2 regions of the Castellaniella hirudinis genome follow, and region 2 is predicted to be linked to the other one. Evidence: predicted binding sites of a transcription regulator. Region 2 holds the regulator's gene; the other holds the start of a gene.
What was found. The regulator sigma-54, encoded in region 2, starts transcription at its own class of promoters, with help from an activator protein. The targets are predictions, from matches to a motif close to TGGCANGNAANCTGCTTT.
Positions count from the first base shown of each region.

Region 1: exaC (acetaldehyde dehydrogenase ExaC) is a predicted target of sigma-54. The motif match lies at 2,629-2,646, and genes of this name have one in related genera.

Region 1 covers NZ_JBHSDY010000010.1:313,558-317,971, reverse strand. Annotated here, with positions in the region: gene ACFO0J_RS15150 (dicarboxylate/amino acid:cation symporter) at 1-932, shown strand, start outside; gene exaC (acetaldehyde dehydrogenase ExaC) at 1,018-2,544, opposite strand; gene ACFO0J_RS15140 (sigma-54-dependent Fis family transcriptional regulator) at 2,827-4,414, shown strand, end outside.
Region 2 covers NZ_JBHSDY010000007.1:173,868-178,281, reverse strand. Annotated here, with positions in the region: gene ACFO0J_RS12425 (TonB-dependent receptor plug domain-containing protein) at 1-503, opposite strand, end outside; gene ACFO0J_RS12420 (hypothetical protein) at 800-1,342, opposite strand; gene rpoN (RNA polymerase factor sigma-54) at 1,379-2,719, shown strand; gene ACFO0J_RS12410 (DUF2868 domain-containing protein) at 2,837-4,186, shown strand; gene ACFO0J_RS12405 (GTPase/DUF3482 domain-containing protein) at 4,179-4,414, shown strand, end outside.

The DNA of each region.
Region 1 (4,414 bases), on a different contig from region 2:
TGATGAACATCATCCCGGCCACGATGTTCAGCCCCTTCGTCAGCGGCGACATCCTCCAGGTCCTGTTCATCGCCGTGCTGTTCGGCATCGCCCTGGCCATCATCGGCGAGCGCGCCAAGCCCGTGCTGGACCTGATCACCGCCCTGGCCGGCCCGGTCTTCAAGATCGTGGAGATCCTGATGAAGGCCGCCCCGGTCGGAGCCTTCGGCGCCATGGCCTTCACCATCGGCAAGTACGGCATCGGCTCGGTGCTGAACCTGGCGATGCTGGTGGGTACGTTCTACGTCACGGCCGTGCTGTTCGTCCTGGTCGTCCTGGGCGCGGTGGCCCGCTACAACGGGTTCTCGATCCTGAAACTGGTGCGCTACATCCGCGAGGAACTGCTGCTGGTGCTGGGGACCAGTTCCTCGGAAGCCGCCCTGCCCACCCTGATGCAGAAGATGGAAGGCGCCGGCTGCTCAAAATCGGTCGTGGGCCTGGTGATTCCCACGGGCTATTCCTTCAATCTGGACGGCACCAACATCTACATGACCATGGCGGCGCTGTTCATCGCCCAGGCCTGCGACATTCCCCTGAGCCTGGGCGACCAGATCCTGCTGTTGCTGGTGGCCATGCTCAGTTCCAAGGGCGCGGCCGGCGTCACCGGCGCCGGCTTCATCACGCTGGCGGCCACGCTGTCGGTCATCCCCTCGGTGCCGGTGGCCGGCATGGCCCTGATCCTGGGCGTGGATCGCTTCATGTCCGAATGCCGCGCCCTGACCAATCTGGTGGGCAACGCCACCGCCACCGTGGTGGTGGCCCGCTGGGAAGGCGAACTGGACAAGCGCCGCCTGGACGCAGCCCTGTCCTCGGGCGCGGCGCCGCTGACCACCGACGCCCACGCCCAGCCGATCGTCCCCGCCGGGTCCGAAGGCCAGGCCCAGGCCGCCTGATCCGCCTGCCCGCCCAGGCGGGCGCAGGCGGCAAAACGCCGGCCCCGGGCCGGCGTTTTGCATGGCGTCCCGATCTGCTCGAACGTCAGAAGAACCCCAGCGCATCCGGGCTGTAGCTGACCAGCAGGCACTTGGTCTGCTGGTAGGCGTTCAGCGCCATCTTGTGGTTTTCGCGGCCGATGCCGGACTGCTTGTAGCCGCCGAAGGCGGCGTGCGCCGGGTACAGGTGATAGCAGTTGGTCCAGACCCGGCCGGCCTGGATCCGGCGTCCGGCGCGGTAGGCTTGCGCGCCGTCGCGCGTCCACACCCCGGCGCCCAGGCCGTAGTAGGTGTCGTTGGCGATGGCGATGGCCTCGTCTTCGTCCTTGAAGGTCATGACCGAAGCCACCGGGCCGAAGATTTCCTCCTGGAAGACGCGCATGTCATTTTCGCCGAACAGCAGCGTGGGCTTGACGTAAAAGCCTTCGTCCAGGCCTGCGCCGGGGGCATTGCGCGCCCCGCCCGTCAGGCAGCGGGCGCCTTCGTCGCGGCCAATGTCGATGTAGCCCAGGATCTTGTCCATCTGCGCCTTGGACACCTGCGCGCCCACCATGGTGCTGGCATCCAGGGGATGGCCGGTCTTCATGGATTCGACCCGCTTGATGGCGCGTTCGATGAAGCGTTCGTAGATCGATTCCTGGATCAAAATGCGTGAGGGGCAGGTGCAGACCTCGCCCTGGTTCAGGGCGAACATGCTCAGGCCTTCCAGCGCCTTGTCGAAGTAGGCATCGTCCTGGTCCATGACGTTGGCGAAGAAGATATTGGGGCTCTTGCCGCCCAGTTCGACCGTGCTGGGGATCAGGTTGTCGGCGGCCGCATGCAGGATCTGCTTGCCGGTCGGCGTGGAACCGGTAAAGGCGATCTTGGCGATGCGCTTGCTGGTAGACAGCGCCACACCGGCTTCCTTGCCAAAGCCGTTGACGATGTTCAGCACGCCCGGAGGCAGCAAGTCGCCGACCAGTTCCATCAGCACCAGGATCGAGGCCGGGGTCTGCTCGGCGGGCTTGAGCACCACGCAGTTGCCCGCCGCCAGGGCCGGACCGAGCTTCCAGGCGGCCATCAGCAGCGGAAAATTCCAGGGGATGATCTGCCCCACCACGCCCATGGGCTCGTGGAAATGGTAGGCCACCGTGGTCTTGTCGATTTCGGAGATCCCGCCTTCCTGGGCGCGAATGCAGCCGGCGAAATAGCGCAGGTGGTCGATGGCCAGCGGCAGGTCGGCCGCCATGGTCTCGCGCAGCGGTTTGCCGTTGTCGATGGTCTCGGCCACCGCCAGCAGGCGCAGGTTCTGCTCCATGCGGTCGGCGATGCGCAGCAGCACGCCGGCGCGTTCCGCCGCCGAGGTCTCCCCCCAGGCCTGGCGCGCCGCATGGGCGGCGTCCAGCGCGGCATCGACGTCGGCCGCATCCGAACGCGGGACTTCACAAAACACCTGTCCGGTGATCGGCGACAGATTGTCGAAATACTGCCCCGAGACCGGCGCCACCCAGCGCCCGCCGATGTAGTTTTCGTAGTGTTTTTTGTAGGGAAAGCCGATATCGATGCCAAAGTGCTTCAGGTCGGTCATGTCCATGTCTATCTCCTGGTCGATGAGCCGGACCCCGATCGGGCGGGACCCGGGCGCGACGCCGCGGCACGCGGCGGGCTCTCTTTCATCCAAGCAAGGAGCATGCCAACTGGGGGCGGATGCAGGGGGAAAGCGAGGCTTTCAAAGGCCGGACGGCGGTGGCATACTGGCACGAAACGGCTTTTAAAACATGGGCTTGTCGCATTTTGCGACACTTCACGCCGCATTCGGCGACAGTCTTTGCCGCGAACCGCGACAGGTTTGCGACACCCTCGGACGGAGGACTCCATGCAGACACCGCCCACGATCCATCTGGCGCCGGGCGCCCGCCCCCAGGCGGCGACGCGCGTCCACCAATCCTGGGCGCGCTGCGCCGAGCTGGACCCCGCCCTGCTGGCCGATCCCAATCCCCTGCCCCGCGCCGATCTGGATCTGCGCCGCGAGGCGCATCAGCACCTGATGCGCCTGGCCGAGCCCAGCCTCAGCGCCCTGGGCGCGCTGGCGGATTCGGCGCACAGCGTCGTGCTGCTGGCCGACGCCAGCGGTCTGATCCTGCACGAACGCGGCAGCCACAGCTTCCAGGACAAGGCGCGCCGCGTGGCGCTGCAGCCCGGCGTCAGTTGGGCCGAACCCGCGCGCGGCACCAATGCCATCGGCACCGCCCTGCATGACGGCCGCGCCGTGCGCATCCACGGCGCGGAACATTTTCTGGCCTGCAACAGCATCCTCAGTTGCCATGCCGCCCCCATTTTCTCGGCCACGGGGGACATCCTCGGCATCCTCGACCTGTCCGGTCCCGCCGATGATATGCACGACTATGTGTTGGCGCTGGTGCAGCGCATGGCGCGCGGCATCGCCGACCAGATACTGGGCGCCAGCCCGCTGCGCCGCCTGGACTTCCGCCTCGGCCAGGGGCCGGAGGACGACGGCCGCGCACTCCTGCTCCTGGATGACGACGCCCGCATCGCCGGCGCCAACGAGGCCGCGCTGCGGGCGCTGGACGCGGATTGGGGACGGCTCATCGGCACGCCCTGCGCGCAATGGATCGACGGCCCGCTGCACGCCCGGGACACCGCGCTGCACCGCCATGACGGCCGGCCGCTGACCGGCCGCCTGATCGCGCCGCCGCCTGCCCCCGCGCGTCCCCTCGCCGTCCCGCAGGCCCCCAGGGCCGCCCGGGCGGACGCACGCCCGGCGGCCCGTCCGCTGCCCGAACCCGACGCCGTCAGCAGCCCCCTGCTGGATCAGGCCGTACGCGCCCTGGATGCGGGCCTGGCCGTGCTGCTGTGCGGTGAAACCGGCACCGGCAAGGAAGTCCTGTCGCGCCACATCCATGCGCGCAGCGCCTGGCGCACCGGCCCCTTCGTCGCCATCAATTGCGCCGCCCTGCCCGAGCACCTGGTCGAATCCGAACTCTTCGGCTACGAGCCGGGCGCCTTCACCGGCGCGCGGCGCGAAGGCGCACGCGGCCTGCTGCGGCAGGCGCAAGGCGGCGTGCTGTTCCTGGACGAGATCGGCGACATGCCGCTGGCGCTGCAGACCCGCTTGCTGCGGGTGCTGCAGGAACGCGAGGTCCAGCCCCTGGGGTCGGACAAGCGCGTCCCGCTGGAGTTCGGCCTGGTCAGCGCCAGCCACCAGGACCTGAAGGCGCTGGTGGCCCAGGGCCGGTTCCGCGCCGACCTGTACTACCGGCTGCAAGACATGCCGCTGCACCTGCCGCCGTTGCGCAAGCGGCCCGATCTGGCGGCCTTCATGGACGAGGCCTATCGGGCGCTGGGCGGAACGCTGGCCGGGGACGCCCTGGCCGCGCTGGCCCGCCATGACTGGCCGGGCAACTACCGTGAACTGTTCAGCGTGTTGCGGCGGCTGCGCTGCC
Region 2 (4,414 bases):
TTGACCACGCCGCCGATGGCCTTGGCGCCGTACAGCACCGACGCCGGTCCGCGTATCACGTCGATGCGCTCGACGTTGGCCGGGTCCACCAGGATGGGCGTGCCGTAGTCGCTGTGGTCGGTGATTTCCTGGCCGTCCACCAGGATGGTCACGCGGTGCGAGGATTCGCCCCGGATGCGCAGGCGCTGCATGCCCGGCGCGGATGCGTCGACGACCTCGACGCCGGGCACGTCGCGCACCAGGTCGGCGATGCTCCTGGGCGCCTGGCGCTCGAGCTGCTCCTGATCGACGACCGAGACCGAGGCCGGGTTGTTCATGACGGAGGTTTCGGTGCGCGTGCCCGTCACGGTGATGGTGTCGAGCCAGGTGGCGTGCTGTGCGCCGGTTTCCTGCGCGCAGGCTACGCCTGCCGCCAGCGGCAGGCTGAAGGCCAGCGCCAGTGCGCGCATGCCGACGCGCGGCGCGGCGGATGCTTCTCCCCGGCCCATGATTGCATGGTTCATTTTGTAGGTTCCCTGTGTGAATCAATGACAGGGCGGGCAGGGTGTGCTCATGGCTCTTGGCGGAAATGAGGAAACCGGACGGCGCAGGTCGTCCGGATGGCGAGCCACACTATAGAGAATGCAATTGCATCAATCAATGATTATGATAATAATTCTTATATGCAATTGATATGACGCAAGAAAACGGCGCGCGAGGCGGAGGTTTGGGAGAGGGGCGCCGGGCAGCTCGCACGCGGTGACGCGATCGCCTGGCGCGGCAACGGTCGAACCCGGGTGGACATACCGCGCGGGGCGCGTCACTGTCGCCGGCGGGCGTTTTCCAGGACGGCGAGCTGTTCGGCTGCGCGGTGGAGGCGGGCGGCGCGGCCGGCGGCCAGTTCGTCCCGGGTTTGCATCAGGTCACCCACGCGCAGGGGCTCGTCGCGGGTCTGCCAGGCCCACAGCAGCACGTCCAGCGAGGGCTTGGACAACTGGTCGGCCAGTTGCTGGAACGAGGCGGGATCGACGGGCCGCAGGCGCGCGCGCGCCAGGATCGCGCGCACGGCCAGCCACGTCAGGTAGGCCAGCAATAGAGAGCAGAGCGTGACCAGCGCGCCCCAGAAGTAGGGGTTGTAGCGCTGCAGCAGGGCGGTGGCTTCCGCCCCCATGATGCGGTTTCCGGCATAATCAATGCCGTTGCCGAACGCCAGCAGCCGGTTCAGCGCGTCATACCAGATCAGGACGACCACCACGACCAGCGCGGCCGACAGGATCCTGGACGTGGCGGTGAGCTTGAGCAGGATCCTGCGCAGCAAGGCGTGGTCCCGACGGCTGGAAGATTCGTTTCGTTCTGGGTTCATGACCGTATTTTAGATTGAACAGGCCCTAGATTGAACATGCGCGCGCAACCCTCCCTGGAACTGGGCCAGCATCAGCACCTGACGCTGACGCCGCAGTTGCGCCAGGCGCTGGCCCTGTTGCAATGCTCGTCCCAGGAGCTGGATCAGGAGATCGCCCAGGCGCTGGCCGATAACCCGCTGCTCGAAGTCGTCGAACCGGAACCGGAATCGGCGGCCCAGGCCGAGCGGCTGGACCGTCTGTGGTCGCAGCCCGCGCGCGCCGCCTTGCCCGACGATCTGCCCGAGCCGGGCCAGCCGCTCAGCCTGATCGACCATCTGCTGCAACAGTTGCACGCCACCCGTGCGACGGAGCGCGACTGCCTGCTGGTGATCCGGCTGATGGGCGAACTGGACGAGCGCGGCTACCTGGAATTCGAGCCGGCGGCATTGACCGCCGGCCTGCCGCCGGAACTGGAAGTCGAGGACGATGAATGGCGCACGGCGCTGCGCCTGTTGCAGTCCTTTGATCCCGCCGGGGTGGGCGCGCGCGACTTGCCCGAATGCCTGCGGCTGCAACTGCGGGCGCGCGCCGACGAATGGCCCGCAGACGTGCTGGCCTGCGCCTTGCGGCTGACGGACCATCTGGAGGACCTGGGCGCGGGCCGCTGGGGGCGCTTGTGCGAGACGCTGGCTTGCGACCGCGCGCTGCTGGACGCCGCCCATCGGGCCTTGCGCTGCCTGGACCCCCGTCCGGCAGGCGCCTGGCAGACCGACCCCATCCATTATGTGGTGCCCGACGTGCTGTTCCACCGCGCGGCAGACGGCTGGCGGGTCAGCCTCAATCCCGCCGTCGAACCCCGCGTGCGCTTGAATCCCGAACTGGCGGACGGCCTGGCGGGGCAGGACCTGTCGCCTGATCTGCGGGATCGGGTGCGTCAGGCGCGCAGCCTGATCCACAATCTGGACCAGCGTCGTCAGACGATCCTGCGAGTGGCGGAAATCATCGCGCAGCACCAGCAGGCCTTCCTGGAATCCGGCGTCGGGGCGCTGCGGCCGCTGACGCTGCGCGAGGTCGCCCAGGCGCTGGACCTGCATGAGTCGACGATTTCGCGCGCCACGCGCCTGAAGTACGCGCAGACCCCTTGGGGCGTGCACGAACTGAAATTCTTTTTCGGCACGGTGGTGCAGACCCGCTCGGGCGAGGAGACCTCGGCGCTGGCGGTGCAGGCGCTGATGCGCGCGATGCTGGCATCGGAGCCGGCCGGCAAACCCCTGTCCGACATGCGGCTGGCGCAACTGCTGGCCGATCAGGACGTGGTGATTGCCCGGCGTACCGTGGCCAAGTACCGCGAAGCCATGGGGGTGCCGCCGGCCAGCATGCGCAAGGCGCGAGGTTGAGGCCCCTCTGCACCGGTGTGCCCGGGTCCGGTAAAACTCGGTATCATCCTGTTTTCAGCCGCCCGTTTCCCCATGTGGAATCGTCCGCCATCCTCTGCAAGCCCTGCCGCCGGCCCGTTGCTCCAGCACTGGCAGGCCGAGGCCGTGCGCCTGCGGGAAGCGCACTGGGGGCCGCTGGAAGACCGTGCCGCCTGCCAGGCCGCCCTGCGCCTGCCGGCGGATCTCCAGGACCGCATCCTGGCGCGCGCCGCCTGGCTGGCCGAACACGGCGAATTGCATGACCGTCTGGTTCAATGGTCCATCGGCGCCCGCTGGGCGCTGGCCGCTCTGTGGCTGTGCGCCTGTCTGGCGGGCATCGGCACGGCCGCCGCCGTGCTGGGCCAGGGACAGGTCAATCTGGCGCTGGCCTTGCTGGGGCTGCTGGGCCTGCATGCGCTCACTTTCCTGATCTGGCTGGCCAGTTGGCTGCCGGGCCTGCCCGACTCGACTGCCTTGTCGCGTCTGTGGCTCTGGCTGACGCGGCGGCTGGTCCGGGGGCCGGACGCCGCCCTGGCGGCCCAGGCCTTCCTGTCTTTGCTGGGCCGGGCGCGGGCCTGGAAGACCGCCATCGGGCTGATCAGCCACGGGGCCTGGACGGCCGCCTTTCTGGGGGCGTTGCCCACGCTGCTCCTGCTCCTGAGCGCGCGCCGCTACACCTTCCATTGGGAAACCACGCTGTTGTCGCCGGACGCCTTTGTCGGCGCGACCCGGGCGCTGGGCGCTCTGCCCGGGCTGCTGGGCTTTCCGGCGCCGGGCGACGCCCAGATCGCCGCCAGCCTGGGGCCGCAGCCGCTGGCCGCCGGCGTCCAGGCCGACTGGTCCCTGTGGCTGATCGGCTGCGTCGTCGTCTGGGGGCTGCTGCCCAGGCTGCTGGCCCTGTTCGCCTGCGTGGTGCACCTGCGGCAACGCCTGGCCGGGCTGACCGTCGATCCGGGCCTGCCGGGCTGGCTGGACCTGCGCGAACGCCTGCTGCCCACCCATGCCAATCTGGGCATCGACCGGCCCGCGCCCGCGCCCGGCGGCGCGGCCGGACCCGTCGCGCCGGTCGTCGCGGTCGACGGCCGGGCGGCGGTCCTGGCTTACGAATTGGGGCCTGATCTGGCCTGGCCTCTGGAAGGACTGCCGGCCGATGTCGTGGACCTGGGCCGCTGCGACAGCCGCGCGGACCGCGCCCGCATCCGCGCGCTGCTGGGCGCGCCGCCCGCGCATCTGCTGTTCGTCTGCGACGCGCGTCTGACGCCGGATCGGGGCGCCGCCGCCTGGCTGGACGAACTGCGCCGGTCCTGCCCTGACCTGCGCGCCCTGTGCCTGGGCGGCACGCCGCCCCGTTTGCAGGCCTGGCAGGACATTCTGTCGCAACAGGCCGTCGCCCGGATCCCCAGCCTGGACGGCTGGCTCGAACACATCGGAATCCTCCGCCATGACTGACGCTTCGAACCCCATCGACCTGGCGGTCGTCGGCCATACCAATACCGGCAAGACCTCGCTGCTGCGCACGTTGCTGCGCGACGAATACTTTGGCGAGGTCGCGGACCGCCCCGGCACCACCCGCCACGTCGAAAGCGCGCAACTGCTGACCGAGACCGGGCAGGCCATCCTGGTGCTGCGCGACACGCCGGGCCTGGAGGACGCCATGGGCGTCCTGGACTACCTGGA